3 regions of the Bartonella sp. W8122 genome follow, and region 2 is predicted to be linked to each of the others. Evidence: predicted binding sites of a transcription regulator. Region 2 holds the regulator's gene; each other region holds the start of a gene.

Region 1 (5,324 bases), 580 kb from region 2:
CATGGCAAACAGCTTTTTGCCGCGATAAAGCTGTTGCAGTGTCAATGTCATAAATTCTTTCAAGAACCGTTTTATCATGCTGCAAGCGATAAAGAAGGCGATATAAAAGGGCGGCCGAATCTTCGCTTTCGTGGCAGATGACATTTTTCGCAAGATTGATGAACTGCTTTGGCACCAGAAATTCTTGGCTTCGTTGTGAAGGCTGATATTTTTCTGAAGGCGGAGAGGCGGGCTCTCTGTCAAATAATGTCGGGGCCGAATGGTAATGCCAAAAAACATCTTCCGGACGCATTGCTTCCTGCAATAGCAAACGCGCTATCGTTCGCCACTCGTCAAAATCCCCCTGCTTTTTCAAAACAATCGTTTTCATGATGAAAAAAGATCAAGTTGAGTGGGGCGGGCACGAAAACGCTCGGCAAGGTGCGAACTGTCGAGAAGGTTTTTAGGCGTCCAGCGTTCGGCAGTCACAAACGGTTTTATTTTTTCAAGGCTGATATGAAAGGTTTTCAAATCTGAAAAATCGAGCCGCTTGAACCGGCGTGCTACCAATATCCGTTTAACATTGCGCACACCAAGGCCGGGAACACGTAACAACATTTCCCTGTCGGCTTTATTGATGTCAACCGGAAAGAGGTGCCGGTTTTGTAATGCCCAGGCGAGTTTCGGGTCGAATTCAAGATCAAGCATGCCACCATTTGTTTTCGCGGTCAGCTCTTCCATTGCAAAGCCGTAAAACCGATAAAGCCAATCGGCTTGATAAAGCCGATGTTCCCTTAAAAGCGGCGGGCGCTTGACGGGAAGCAGGTTTGAAGCATCCGGAATCGGACTGAATGCCGAATAATAAACGCGTTTCAGCCGATAACCCGAATAAAGCTCGGCGCTTGATTGCAGTATTGTCGCATCATTGGCATCGTCGGCACCGATGATCATTTGGGTAGATTGCCCTGCGGGCGCGAAACGTTGCGTTTTTTTCGTCTGTAATGTCGCGTCTTTGGATGCTTCTATATCAATCCGGACATTCGCCATAGCCTGCTTGATTGTCAGGATCTTTTTTTGCGGAGCAAAGCGGTTAATGCTTTTTTCTGTTGGCAGTTCGACATTGATCGACAAGCGATCTGCGTAACGTCCGGCTTCTTTGATCAGCGCGTCCGAAGCATCCGGAATGGTTTTTAAATGGATATAGCCGCCGAAATGGTGGATGGTTCGCAAATCGCGGGCAACTTTAACCAATTCCTCCATTGTTTGGTCCGGAGAACGGATAATGCCGGACGAAAGAAACAAGCCTTCTATGTAATTTCTGCGGTAAAATTCGAGCGTCAAAAACACCACCTCGTCCGTAGTGAAACGCGCCCGCTCGACATTGCTTGAAGACCGGTTGACACAATAGGCACAATCAAAAATACAAAAATTGGTGAGCAGAATTTTTAACAGGGAAACACAGCGCCCGTCAGGTGTGAAGGAATGGCAAATTCCCATATTTGCCGTTGACCCCAAGCCGCTTTTTGTTGGCGACTGACGCGTGGAACCGCTTGATGCGCAGGAGGCATCATATTTGGCAGCATCTGCCAGAATTGCCAATTTTTGTTTGAGCGTTTTGACCATTTTTGTTCACTATTTGTTCTGTGCACCAATATAGACATGAAGTGGAGGAAGTAAAGGAAAAACAGCAAATCACGACGCGCTAAAAGTAGCAATTCTGCCAAAAAGCAAATTCAAGCTAGTTAATTTTGCTTCAATTGGTCAGATCATTCTGTAGTGTGTTTCACTTTGTAACGACATTGCGAAATATTGAACAAAAGAGACTTTGGAGAGACCGGCCCGTTTACACCGATAACAAGGCAATTTTTCGAGAGTAAAAAATTTAAAGTGCAGCATGACGGGTTTTTTATGCAGAAATCGTTCTCACAAAGAAGGTTTTAATGCAAGAAATGTTCTTTATCCGGTTTACGCGTCCTATGGTGTTTACGAAATTTCAGCCATAAACCATAGCTCAATCCGAAGATAGCGGACATCAGGGATCCACATAGAATCGCGAATTTTGCCGCTTCCAATTGTCGAGGAGCGTTGAAGGCTAAAGTGGCTGTAAAAATCGCCATGGTAAAACCGATACCCCCTAATAATCCGACGAGAACCATTCCGCGCCAGTTTACTCCCGAAGGGAGAGTGCAAAGCCCGAAACGGACAGCAAGGAAACTTATGAGGACAATGCCCAAAGGTTTACCAATAGCAAGGCCAAGTCCTGTTCCAACCATGATAATGAGGGAGAAATGATCTTTAAAGTCGACATTGGAAATATTGATACCCGCATTGGCTAGTGCAAAGAGTGGCATAATGACAAATAATACCCAAGGACTAAAGGCGGCAACAAGTCGGGATACGGGAGCGTCAATTGCAGCTTCACTCTTTCGTATTTCAAGAAGAGCAAAATGGTGCGTTGAAGCGCTGTCTTCAGGCTTTTCATTTTTCAATATTTCCAAAGCGTAAGTCAGTCGGTCAACAGGCGCAATCAATGAGCGGGGTGCAAGTGCCGGTGTCAATAATCCCAATATTACGCCCGAAAGCGAGGGGTGGACACCGCATATCATAAGTCCGAGCCAGAGGAGAGCAGCAGGAAGAACGTAAATCAGAGCCGAATTAATTCCTATCCATTGCAAAAAAACGAGAATGATAATTGCAAGACATGCAATGGGCAGGCCTGTCACGTCAAAGCCGTTAGAATAAAAAATCGCGATAATCAAAATGGCGATAATGTCGTCTATAGTGGCGAGCGCAAGCAAAACGATTCTTAAGTTGTTTGGAACCGATTTTCCGAGAAGCGCCAGAATACCGATTGCAAAGGCTATATCGGTTGCAGTGGGCACAGCCCAGCCATGACTGGTTGGCGGCATGGGATTGATGGAAAAATAAATAATCGCCGGCGCAATAACGCCGCCGATAGCTGCAACCAGAGGCAACAAAGCCTGACGGAATTTTGACAATGCGCCATCATGGATTTCCCGTCTTATTTCCATGCCTGCGACAAGGAAAAAGAGCGTCATCAAGCCGTCATTGACCAGAAAGTGCAGGTCTTTGGAAAAGGAATATCCGAAAGCTTCTATTGAAATTTTTTGCTGCCAGAATTTTTGGTAAACGGTCGCATAAGTTGAATTGGCAAGTAAGAGAGCGACCATTGTTGCAATAACGAGAGCAACGCCCGCCATAGCTTCAATATGAACTATGGTGCGACAGATTGTAAATATCTTTTCGGCAAAAACAGATGCACGGTTAGGCAAGCGGTGGTTTATATTTTTCATGGCAAGTTCCTCTGTGCTGGCGGCCCGACCAGCTTGAAACCTGCCCGTAAACAATTTACCGGACACCCGACATTTTTATATCCAAACAAGGGAGAATATACAAGCCAACAATATTATTTATGGTGTTCGAAATTTGAAGCTTTAATATGTAGATAAAATTTATAAATTGCCCAACTTAAAGAGAGAAATTCAAATATATTTTGATTCTTACAAGAGTGTGATTGATTATATGAAATAATACGACACGATATATAGAGAATTATCTGTTAGATAATTCTCTATATAATTATATTTCACCATTTAATTTTCATTTTTTACGACAAGATCGACTTTATTGAGAGCACCTGCAAGATCATTTTGCAATGCTGTTTCAAGATCAGTTGCTGTGAGTCCTTTATCGTCTTTGGCTTTGATTGATATTTTGAGTGTTCCCGGTTTTTTTGCAAAAGCACCGAAAGCAGCTGATATCTTTTGTGCTTCTTCGTGATCTTTCAAAAGCATTGCCGGACTCTTCGTCATAACCACATAAAAGTCGTCATAAAGTTCTTTCTTGAGATCGTGTTTATTGTCGTTCAAGTTCCGGGCAAGATAGGTAAACAATTTGTCGATGAAGCCGAAATCGGAATAACGCATATCCGCTTTAGTGATGCCAATTTGGTTTGCAGCATCAAGCATTGCTTGTTTGTCGCCCGAAAAGAGTTCTGAACCGGCATTGATAATTGTTGCGGACATTTCGCCTGAACCAATGCCATCTGCGTTAAATGACAGATCATTAAGGGAAAGAGTTTGACGACCGGAATTATAAGAGAAATCAAGTTTGCCCGAGATATCCAGTGTTTTGAATCCCATATTCCTGAACATTTCGAAACTTTTCTGAGGCATTTCGCTGGTGTTTAATGAAAAACCATCCAGTTTCACTAACAAACTTTCAGGAACAGCTTGTTTCCATTCTCTTGGTTGGAGTTCGAACGAATTCAGGCTTGCTTTGACTGCTGGTAAATCGATATCAGCTTTTTCAACTTCGGCATCAATAGCCGTAATTGCCGATACTATCGTTGCGAGCAACTCATTCCTTGCCGCTTTTTCACCCTTTTCATCACCACTTTTTTTAGCTTCGAGATAGGCACGTGCAAGATCTTCAGGCACGGCTTCCATCGGACGCATTTTTAGCCCGGCGGTTTTAAACTTGTTGAGCGAAAAATGGGCATTGCGGTTGGTGCCCTCGAAGACATCGATTGCAATATCGCCGAGTTCTACAGGTCCGAAGATAGTCCGGCCAATTTTGTCCGGTTTTACTTTACCGGCCAAAATTGCATAGGTGTAAGCAAGATCAATATCACTCGCTTGCAAGGCATTGCTTTTGCCAATCAGCCGAAGGTTATTGTGTTCGCTCACATTGGAATTTGGCAGACCGACATTTGTACTCATGCCTGCAATGCCGACAGAACCGATATTGCCGGCCTTCAAACTCGAAAGCCAGAAGCCCTTGATATCAAGTTTTTCTGTCTCGCCTTGAGGATTGGACAGGGATACCTCTATATCCGGCGCATTGACCGACGATATACCAACGCGCAACAAAGCTTGTAAAACGTTGGATGCAATAGATGTATCCTTATCTTTGAGGGTGATACCATTCAATGTCATTTCAGGTACAACGACATGGATATTATCCCGTTTCAAATCAATATCATAAATTGTAAATGAACCGGGGACAAAGCCAACAGGAGGGCGACCGGAAACGGCACCTATTTTGAGAGAGACACCGTCGGGTACGGGTAAGGTGACATTTTTGAGGTTGACATTACCAGCGACGGTCACTTCTGATTGTTCGGCTTTGACACCATGTTTTGTCATCTCGTCTTTGACAAAACTGTTCAGATATGGAGCGGCCATATAAAAGGCTCCGACACCCAATATGGCCAGAATGACCACGCCTCCAATGATATAAATTAACCAGCGTTTAAGTGTTGCTATTAACCAGCCACTGAAATTGGCCATTACATTCTTCCAGTCTTAATGTGTTGTATCTGC
Region 2 (5,324 bases):
AGAAGTTGTGCGGAAATTGTTTTTTGATGTGCCATAAAACGTTTCCACCGACTTTCCTTAATTTCCTCAGGAATAATTTCCAATCCTAGGTCGTTAGCCGCTGCACCTTCTACAGCCTCATATTTGAAGCAGCCGGCACGATCTATTTTTACCTCACTCATCCAGTCCAGAAGCAATTGAAAATCTTCTTCCGTTTCGCCCGGAAAACCAACAATGAATGTTGATCGCAAAGCAATATCCGGACAGATAGAACGCCATTTTTCAATGCGTTTATTAATTTTTTCAAGATGTGCCGGGCGCTTCATATTACGAAGAACCGTAGGAGAAGCATGCTGGAAAGGAATATCGAGATATGGCAGTATCTTGCCCTCGGCCATAAGTTCAATGACGTCATCAACATGGGGGTAGGGGTATACATAGTGCATACGGATCCAGACACCCAGCTCTCCAAGTTCTTTGGCTAGATCATAGAAACGGGCCCGCACCGAATGGTCTTTCCAGACACTTTCGCTATATTTCAAATCTTGCCCGTAAGCACTCGTATCCTGCGAAATGACCAGTAATTCCTTTACGCCAGCTTGTACCAGTCTTTCTGCTTCTCGTAAAACGTTTGACGCTGGTCGCGAAACGAGCTTTCCTCGCAATTGGGGAATAATACAGAAGCTACAATGATTGGAACAGCCTTCGGATATTTTTAAATAAGCATAATGACGCGGTGTCAAACGAACGCCTTGCGGTGGAACAAGATCAACAAAAGGATCATGGACGGGTGGAGCAACCTTATGGACCGCTTCCATTACGCTTTCGTAAGCTTGTGGTCCGGTAATAGCCAAGACGTTCGGATAAGTTTTGGTCACTACCTCAGGTTCTGCACCGAGACAACCGGTCACTATGACCTTACCATTTTTGTTCAAAGCTTCACCAATATTGGCGAGCGATTCATTACGTGCAGAATCGATAAAGGCGCATGTATTGACGATCACCAGATCGGCCCCGTCATGTTTGGGAGCGATCTCGTAACCTTCAGACCGTAATTTTGTTATGATGCGTTCAGAATCTACCAGTGCTTTAGGGCACCCCAAAGATACAAAACTGACACGTGGAGCTGACATATTATTTCCTGCAAATATACGAAATTCTAAAACACGTTTTGTGTTGGCCTAATCTCTTTTACTAAAAAGGCAAGCCCCTAACGCTGAAAACACCATAAACATCATGGTCCAAAACAATCAGTCCTTGTTATTGGACATCACGACATCACCGGACTGCCACAAAGACGCATAAATTCGTACCAAATTTCAAGCTTTTTTGCCAAATTTCAAACTTTTTTGTTTGAGCAACCAATTTGTTCATAATTCCTGAATGAGACGTAATCCCTGTGTGAAACATCACTGTCAAAACCGGTCATTTTAAACCGCTTTGACAATCCTCAATATAAGCTTCCGACGATCATCAATTTTAAACAGTGTGTGCCAGATGGCGTCGTTAATGAGCTGAATTATGATAATCGATGTCGCCTTATCAAACCGTCAATAGCGTCGTATCAACCCGACGAGTTTCCCTTGAATTTTGATACGGTCAGGACCGAATATTCTTGTTTCATAAGCCGGATTGGCTGCTTCAAGAGCAATTGAGGCGCCTTTTCTTCTATAACGTTTCAACGTTGCTTCCTCGTCGTCAACGAGGGCAACAATAATTTCTCCCGGATTTGCGGTGTTTCCACGTTTGATTATCACCGTATCGCCATCAAAAATTCCGGCATTGATCATGGAATCCCCTTTAACTTCAAGAGCGTAATGTTCACCGCTCCCAACCATATCAGGAGGCAATGAAAGCATGTTGGTCTGGTTTTGAATGGCCGAGATAGGAACTCCTGCAGCAATACGCCCCATAACCGGAACATTTACGTTGGCTGCCGGACCGCTTTCGCCGTCATTGAGCTCTTTCGCAATGATATTTTTAAAGGGTTTGTTTTTCGTGCCTTCTATGACATTTGGAGAAAATTTACGCACAGTATTTATAGGAGGTACCATGGATTCGGGCAGTTTCAGAACTTCCAAAGCACGTGCGCGGTTGGGGAGGCGACGAATGAAGCCACGTTCTTCCAAAGCTGTAATCAACCGGTGAATGCCCGACTTCGATGCTAGATCCAATGCTTCTTTCATCTCGTCATATGAAGGGGGAATACCGGTTTCTTTTAGGCGGTTATGAATAAACAGAAGCAATTCATACTGCTTGCGGGTTAACATAAAACTCTCCAATAACACGAATCAATGAGAAACAAAACCAGAACATACACTATATGTTCTATTAATGTTCTACAAGCATTTAAACGTTTTTCACGCGCGATAAATTATAAAGTGGAAGTTTGTCCTGAAACAACTGGCTGGTTTTATCCATAATCCAATTGTTTTAACTTCAAATGGATAGACGATATAAACGGTCATAAATAAGCAAATGCAACAGTGTGCAATAAACTAAAATGTTTGGTCGAAAGTTCTGTTTGAATAGGATTTCGCTCGACGCCGATGAGAATTTCACTCTCCAAGCGTCTTTCGTTGTGCATTTAGATATCCTCTTAACAAAGATTGCTCAACTGATTGATTTTTCTATAAAAATAGAGCCTGATATATCGTGTCGAGCTGCGAGCGATATACGAATTGTCTTTTCATTGAAAAACCTTGCAAGCCCAATTGATCAGAGGCTCGCCTAGGTAATTTCATGCCGACGAGTTTTTACTCCTCAGATCAGTCAATTGAATGTCCTGATGGGCAACTGGCGACGAGCAAGTCTGAAATAATTGCGCCGGAACTACCCAGAATAATAAGTTTTAGCACAGCTTCGGTTTTGTCTCGGCTAATCCGCTTTGTTCATTCCAAACTTCAAAACAAAGTGTATTCTGCCGATCGGCAATCTTTGTAAGACCAAACCGCGAAAATGGTCGGTTCTTACAGTTATGTAAAATTAGGTTAAATGCTAAAAATTCCTGCCTTCAAACGTCATAATTAAAACTTGATGCGCATGATTTTCGAAAGGTCTAAAGGGAAGGGGGCAAGCGTCAGTTCGTATCAAAAGCTCGTCAAACACTCAATTATTAGCACCCCTATCTTCTATTTCGGGCTTTATATATCATAAAATTGTCTGTCTATCGCTCATACCCGCCTCATCGAAGGTGGATAGTCTCATTGCCGATTTTCATCGTATTTTTTGCTTGTAAATTTATAATTGTTCGAAATTACGGTCTTCAAGAGTTCGGACATTAATTCACGGATCAAGCCGCATTGATTTGTTATTGGCGTTGCTGCAAATTTTTGAAGAATCTGAAATGTGTTAGGCAATGAATACCGTGTCCCAATCATAATCGCGGATTTGTAGAGCATCTACTGTTACGTCCTCCAACATTTGGCCCTGGCGGTGCGTTCAAACAGCGATGCCGATAACGCATCGAATTATCTTTGGTTGGTCCAAATTCTGTTACATGTAAAATTCACATAAAGTGCCAATCTGTCTTTGTCGCCCCGGTTTTCGTGAACGTCGAAATCGGCGTTCAACATAATCGTTTATGCCTGATAACCCAAACTTCTCAAAAATTAATGAGAAACAAAATTAACGTGTAATTTGCCTTATTACCGTGCATTTACCTTGTATCTTACATCCCGATTTCTTACACAAAACCTGAAACAGCTTTGAGACGGGCACAGCGCGTAAATTTGTGGCGAGATGGTAATCAATAAAAAGCTCAATTATTTTCGGGGTTTTTATTGCAGATTTGATCAACAATCAGCTTCCCCGTCTCTCGTGCCCGATATAAAAAAGTTCCATAATATATCTTATGCAATAAACAGACAAACAAGAGAACAATCTTCTGGCACATAGTGATTACAGCACGTTGACAGAAGCCGCGTAGTTGTTACGGCTGTTTGATAAGCCAAATAATGGTTCCGACATGTCGATAGCAATTGCAAGATAAATCGGAAAAAGCCAAAACGACGTGTCATAACGACGTGATTATGTTGGCATGACTAAAACATCAGAGTACCGAACCTACATTTTTTCTAATATACAATGGTTACTACCGCAACATCCGTATAAGTTCCCTCAGCGATTTTTTTACTAGGCTGAGGTTGCACCTGCCCTGTAAAAAATGATCCATTGTGCCAGTGTGTGCCCAGCGAATTTTATCGGCTCTTGCTCAATAAAGATTTTTCCCGCATCAGAAATTAAGAATAACTCAAAGGGTATATTATATCCCGAAGCCGATTTCATTCGGCGTTTTCCAGCTAGTCCATTTTGTCCCATGTTGAATATGAGAGTATAAGATATGGGGGCATTTTGTAGACTATTGAAGTTATTAATAATAATCGACCCATTATATGTAATAAAATCTATTATCGTAATATAAATAAACGATATGAATATTGACGATTTCTCTTTTTTCGAAAAAGAGTAAAACAAATGACAATGCGCCATAATACAAATTCTCGAATGTTGTTTTTTTACAATAAAAATTTTAAATGTAATTCATAACAATGAAATCGCGGCACCCTCACCCCATCTTTATCGGAGTATAACTGTAACATTCAATATCTAAAAAACCGGGTAATCTTGAAAACATAAAGTCCGTTTTCGGTCGGTTATATTAGCTAGCAAGGCACTGCTAAATGGCAATTTTCTAAAGGCTTGAGCCTATTGCGTAATGTAGCCGGATGGATGTCGACCATGGAGGTTCGCAAGAAGGAGAGCAAAAATATTCGACAGTCTCCCGAATGAAGATGCAAAATATGAGTTAAAATAACCACGAGATCTGAAACAGAATTGGGACGGTGGGTGTTATTTTTCTGCAGAGGTTAATTGGATGACTTTTACCGCTTTTAAATGAATTTACGAAAAACCTTTTCATCAAGCAATCGGTAATAACAATCGAAATATTGCTATCAAGGGACATAACGAAAAATATTGGCCTGTCAGTAAAAGCCTTATTTATAGAACAAGACCTTCTTCTGACCGATCTAACAATTTGCAATTTTATTGTTCGCAATTTATATGCGTGCAATCCAACATCGAGATTACGAAAATGACACTTCGATCATTCCAGAGATCGACTCCTATGGCGCTCCTTTCAGCACGTGAAGCGATTATGGAGTATCTCCGGCCGCATTTGAGGAATTTCAATCTAACAGAACAGCAGTGGCGCGTGTTGCGAACCTTAACGGCAGTCGATGAAATTTCTACCACCGACTTGGCTGACGCTACTGTCATTCTGGGTCCTTCGCTCACACGCATTTTACGTGATCTTGAAGACAGGAAACTGATAAAAAGGTGGA
Region 3 (5,324 bases), 230 kb from region 2:
AACATGTGAGTTGCCATTCCGCGGCATCGTTTTTGTATTTGGGTTTTTGTATTTGGCTATCGTTCTTTAAGTTCAGTCATTTGTCTACGACAAAAATTTTCAAATTTATTGGCCTCAACAATTTCAAAAAAGGCGAAACTTTAAAAGCCACGCCTTTTTTATAATTTTTCCCGAATGCGTTTTGTTTGACTAAGTCGTTACGACATTGCTTTTTTCGTTGGCCTGCGCTCCAGAAGTTCTTTCAGGAACTGTCCGGTGTAAGAGCGCTCGACTTTCACAATATCTTCAGGACGGCCGACAGCAACGATTTCGCCGCCGCCATCGCCACCTTCCGGTCCAAGATCGATGATCCAGTCGGCGGTCTTGATCACTTCAAGATTGTGCTCGATAACTGCAACAGTATTTCCCTGATCGACAAGTTCATGCAGCACTTCAAGAAGTTTTGCGACATCATGGAAGTGAAGGCCCGTCGTCGGTTCATCCAGAATATAAAGTGTCCGGCCGGTTGCCTTGCGTGCCAGTTCCTTGGCGAGTTTTACGCGTTGCGCTTCACCACCGGAAAGGGTGGTCGCCTGTTGCCCGACCTTGACATAGCCAAGCCCGACCTTGACCAATGTATCCATCTTGTCGCGAATGGCAGGCACTGCTTGAAAAAACTCCGCCGCTTCATCCACTGTCATATCAAGAACATCGGCGATGGATTTACCTTTATAGGTGACTTCCAACGTTTCCCGATTATAGCGTTTGCCGTGACAGACATCACATGTCACATAAACATCCGGCAAAAAGTGCATTTCGATTTTTATGACACCGTCGCCCTGACAGGCTTCACAGCGCCCGCCCTTGACATTGAATGAAAAACGCCCCGCTTGATAACCACGGGCTTTTGCTTCCGGCAAACCGGCAAACCAGTCACGTATCGGGGTAAATGCACCGGTATAGGTTGCCGGATTCGAACGCGGCGTGCGCCCGATCGGTGACTGGTCAATATCGATCACCTTGTCGAGATATTCGAGCCCCTCAATTCGATCATGTTCGGCCGGATGTTCACGGCTTCCCATGATGCGCCGCGAGGCTGCTTTAAAAAGCGTCTCGATGAGGAATGTCGATTTCCCGCCACCTGAAACACCAGTGACACAGGTAAACGTTCCCAATGGAATATCGGCTGTAATATTCTTTAAATTGTTGCCTCTCGCACCCACAACACGCAATTTCTTTGTCTTGGAAATTTTGCGGCGCTCTGCAGGTACGGGAACGAACATTTTTCCTGAAAGATATTGGCCAGTGAGGGAAGCCGGATCATCCATAATATCTTTTGGCGTTCCTTGCGCAACAACTTTACCGCCGTTAACACCGGCAGCCGGACCAATATCGACAACATAATCAGCAGTCAGAATGGCGTCTTCATCATGTTCGACAACAATCACCGTATTGCCGAGATCACGTAGATGTTTAAGCGTTTCAAGAAGACGTGCGTTATCGCGCTGGTGCAATCCAATAGAGGGTTCATCAAGAACATAGAGAACGCCGGTTAGCCCTGAGCCGATTTGAGAAGCAAGCCGGATGCGCTGGCTTTCACCACCCGATAATGTACCGGAGGCGCGCGCTAGTGTGAGATATTCAAGCCCGACATCATTCAGAAATTTCAAACGGTCACGAATTTCTTTTAAAATGCGTGAAGCAATATTCTTCTGTTTTTCATTGAAGGTCTTGTCCACTTCCTGAAACCATTTATCGGCTTTGGAAATCGACATTTCGGACACTTCGCCAATATGAAGCTTGTTGATTTTTACGGCCAGAGCTTCCGGCTTCAACCGATAGCCTTTACATGCCGGACAAGGGGAAGACGACATATAACGCTCAATCTCTTCGCGCGACCAGGCTGAATCGGTTTCCTTCCAGCGCCGTTCCATATTCGGAATGACGCCTTCAAAATTTTTTGTCGCAGAATAGGAGCGCATACCGTCGTGATAGGTAAATGTCACTTCTTTCTTGCCGGTGCCATAAAGGATAGCATGACGGGCTTCTTCGGAAAGGTTTTTCCATTTGTCTGTGAGCTTGAAATGATAAGCTTTTCCAAGCGCTTCAAGTGTTTGGTTGTAATAAGGTGAAGAGGATTTCGACCACGGAGCAATAGCACCTGCTTTCAAAGACAAATTCTCGTCAGGAACCACCATTGCCGGATCAATCGCCTGTAGCGACCCCAAGCCGTCACAGGTAGGGCAAGCACCGAACGGATTGTTAAAAGAAAAAAGCCGTGGCTCTATTTCGGGAATTGTAAAGCCCGAGACAGGACAGGCGAACTTTTCGGAAAAGAGTAAACGTTCATGCGTATCATTTTTCGATTTATTGGCCGAACCACCGGCTGTCTGTTCTTTCGGGAGCGGTTTATCGGCAAGTTCGGCAACGGCCAATCCATCAGCGAGATGAAGACAGGTTTCAAGACTATCGGCAAGACGGGCAGAAATGTCGGGTTTTACGACAAGGCGGTCTACGACAACATCAATGTCGTGTTTGTATTTTTTATCGAGTTCCGGAACATCGGCAATCTCGTAAAAAACACCGTCGATTTTGACACGCTGGAAGCCCTTTTTAAGGAGATCGGCCATTTCCTTTTTATATTCGCCTTTGCGCCCGCGTACGAGCGGAGCCAGAATATAAAGTCGTGTTCCTTCAGAAAGTGCCAGAATGCGATCAACCATCTGGCTGACAGTCTGGCTTTCAATGGGTAACCCAGTGACGGGCGAATAGGGCACACCGACCCGCGCAAACAACAAGCGCATATAATCGTGAATTTCTGTCACCGTGCCGACAGTTGAACGCGGGTTTCGACTCGTGGTCTTTTGTTCAATGGAAATCGCCGGAGAGAGACCGTCAATCTGGTCAACATCCGGTTTTTGCATCATTTCCAGAAATTGTCTGGCATAGGCTGAAAGGCTTTCAACATATCGCCTTTGCCCTTCGGCATAGATCGTATCGAAAGCAAGCGAGGATTTACCCGATCCCGAAAGACCAGTCATGACAATCAATTTGTCTCTCGGCAAATCAAGATCAATGTTCTTTAAATTGTGTTGGCGGGCACCACGTATTGAAATATATTTCTGATCGGACATATTTGGCCTTGCGGGGAAAGAACAAAAATGGAACACTCGCTTTCAAATAGGTGAGATGGTCGAAAATTGCAATGGTAAGATTTGGCCTAACCAAATAACAGAAAAAGAAGTTCTGTGGAAATCGGACGAATAAAACAGGCTTTTTTGCCCCAAGCGTGAAAATAGATTATATGGTGGCAAATTAAGCTTTAGCATTTAATTTTCGGCTTTTTGCCGCGTGGTTTGGAGTTTTTATAATGGCAGGCAGTGTTAACAAGGTCATTCTGATTGGTAATCTCGGTGCAGATCCGGAAATTCGCAGGATGAATTCTGGCGATCAAGTGGCAAGTTTGCGCATTGCAACGTCGGATACGTGGCGTGACCGTAATACAGGCGAGCGTCGCGAGCGGACAGAATGGCACAGCGTTGTCATTTTTAACGAAAATCTGGTCAAGGTTGTCGAGCAATATCTTAAAAAAGGCGCGAAAGTTTATATTGAGGGGCAGTTGCAAACCCGCAAATGGCAGGATCAGAACGGTAACGACCGTTACACAACCGAGATTGTTTTGCAAAAATATCGCGGTGAATTGCAAATGCTTGATAGCCGCGGCGAAGGTGGCGGCAGCCGTCAGCAGGTGAGCGATCAATCCGGCGGTTTTGGCGGTGGCTACGGCAATTCCGATCAGGGCGGGAACAACCAATCTGGAAGCAATTTTTCGCGTCAGCTTGATGACGATGTTCCGTTTTGAGGCTCTGGTTTTTGAACGGTCATCTTGAGTTGCGATTGCCATTTAATGCATTGTCGTGATGTTCCTTGAACCTCATTTGCCTAACTCAAAAAATTGAAAAAGCTCCCCGTTTTCATTGTTTTCAAGCGAATCGCAGCTTTTGGGAATAAGTGAAGCAGGGAGTTTTTATCAGGCTGCGACTTTTATTTCTAAGACGTCTTGCCATAGAAAATAAAGCCGATATTCCAATATGTAAGATTGGCTGGATGTATAGCCTATTCCGAAACTGTCTTGCCGGATTGTCACTCGTGTTTTCCAAAGTGTTTTGAACATGTCTTTGTTTCGGGCGTGTCCGGCAGTTTTTCATGAAAATTGGAGCGGCAACCAGCCACATGCGCAACAATCCTGAAATGATGCGCGAAAAGGCGTTTGGTGGCGATGCGGTTTCACACAATATGGAAGAGAGCCAAAATCCCGTTGGCGACGAATTGCACGGCAAGAGCTGCAAGGATGACACCGAACAGGCGGGTCAGTATTGTTCTACCCGTTTCACCAAGAAGTCGGTCAATCGGGTGGGCAAGAAGCATGAAGCCATAACAGACAATCACCGAAATCAGAATAACAAAACAGGAAACCAGAGTGCCGACGAATCCGGGGTTTTTGCTGGCCATCAGAATGGTGGCCGAGATCGCGCCGGGACCGGCAATCATCGGTATAGCAAGCGGGAAGGCTGCAATATTGTGAATATGATCTTTGGTGACGGCGGTTTTGACAGATTTCTGTTTTCTTGCCGAACGTTTTTCAAAAATCATCTCGAAAGCAATCGCAAATAATAGAATACCACCGGCAATCTGGAATGCACCGAGCGAGATGCCCAAACCTTCCAATATTGCACCGCCGATAAGCGCGAAAGCAAGCAGGATAACATAAGAAATGACAGACGCAGCAATGGCTGTGGACTTGCGTTCCATATGCGTCATGTCACGCGTGAGGCCTAAGAAAATAGGCACGAGACCTACAGGGTCAATTGTAACCAGTAATGTGATAAACGCATTTAGCAACAAACCTGCATCGAACATGATTGTCACTCCTTGGTGCGCCATCATTCGGTATGTGCCAAAATCCGGGGCTGTTGAAAACATTCATTTCTGCTCTCATGGCACAAATTCAACATAAAGTCATCCACCGATTTTTCTCGTAGCTAACTAACACACTGAAAATAATAGCCAAATCAATACATGCAAAGACAAGAGAAATTGGCTTTTCGGGGCATTTTTCGTTATAAAGGAAGGGCTGATTCTATTAAGGAAGTTGTGTAGCCGTGAACGATCAAATTGTACCACCAGATTCAGGAAATCCGAACGGTATTGAACCGGTCAATATTGTAGAGGAAATGGAGCGCTCTTACCTCGATTATGCGATGAGCGTCATCGTATCGCGTGCGCTGCCTGATGTTCGCGACGGTATGAAGCCGGTGCATCGACGCATTCTCTATGCGATGAAC

Evidence for each region. The regulator LexA, encoded in region 2, represses DNA repair genes until DNA is damaged. The targets are predictions, from matches to a motif close to TGTTCNNNNTGTGTTCNG.
Region 1: the regulator LexA is predicted to act here: its motif matches at 1,606-1,623, upstream of H3S83_RS04525 (putative DNA modification/repair radical SAM protein).
Region 3: the regulator LexA is predicted to act here: its motif matches at 3,131-3,148, upstream of uvrA (excinuclease ABC subunit UvrA).

The regions. Positions count from the first base shown of each region.
Region 1 is NZ_JACFOO010000001.1:1,028,864-1,034,187, forward strand. Features, by position in the region: gene H3S83_RS04520 (UdgX family uracil-DNA binding protein) at 1-370, opposite strand, end outside; gene H3S83_RS04525 (putative DNA modification/repair radical SAM protein) at 367-1,602, opposite strand; gene nhaA (Na+/H+ antiporter NhaA) at 1,917-3,293, opposite strand; gene H3S83_RS04535 (hypothetical protein) at 3,594-5,291, opposite strand; gene H3S83_RS04540 (hypothetical protein) at 5,307-5,324, opposite strand, start outside.
Region 2 is NZ_JACFOO010000001.1:1,609,755-1,615,078, reverse strand. Features, by position in the region: gene rimO (30S ribosomal protein S12 methylthiotransferase RimO) at 1-1,112, opposite strand, end outside; gene lexA (transcriptional repressor LexA) at 1,530-2,249, opposite strand; gene hpaR (homoprotocatechuate degradation operon regulator HpaR) at 5,075-5,324, shown strand, end outside.
Region 3 is NZ_JACFOO010000001.1:1,843,877-1,849,200, reverse strand. Features, by position in the region: gene uvrA (excinuclease ABC subunit UvrA) at 198-3,113, opposite strand; gene H3S83_RS08065 (single-stranded DNA-binding protein) at 3,350-3,841, shown strand; gene H3S83_RS08060 (MarC family protein) at 4,267-4,899, opposite strand; gene gyrA (DNA gyrase subunit A) at 5,142-5,324, shown strand, end outside.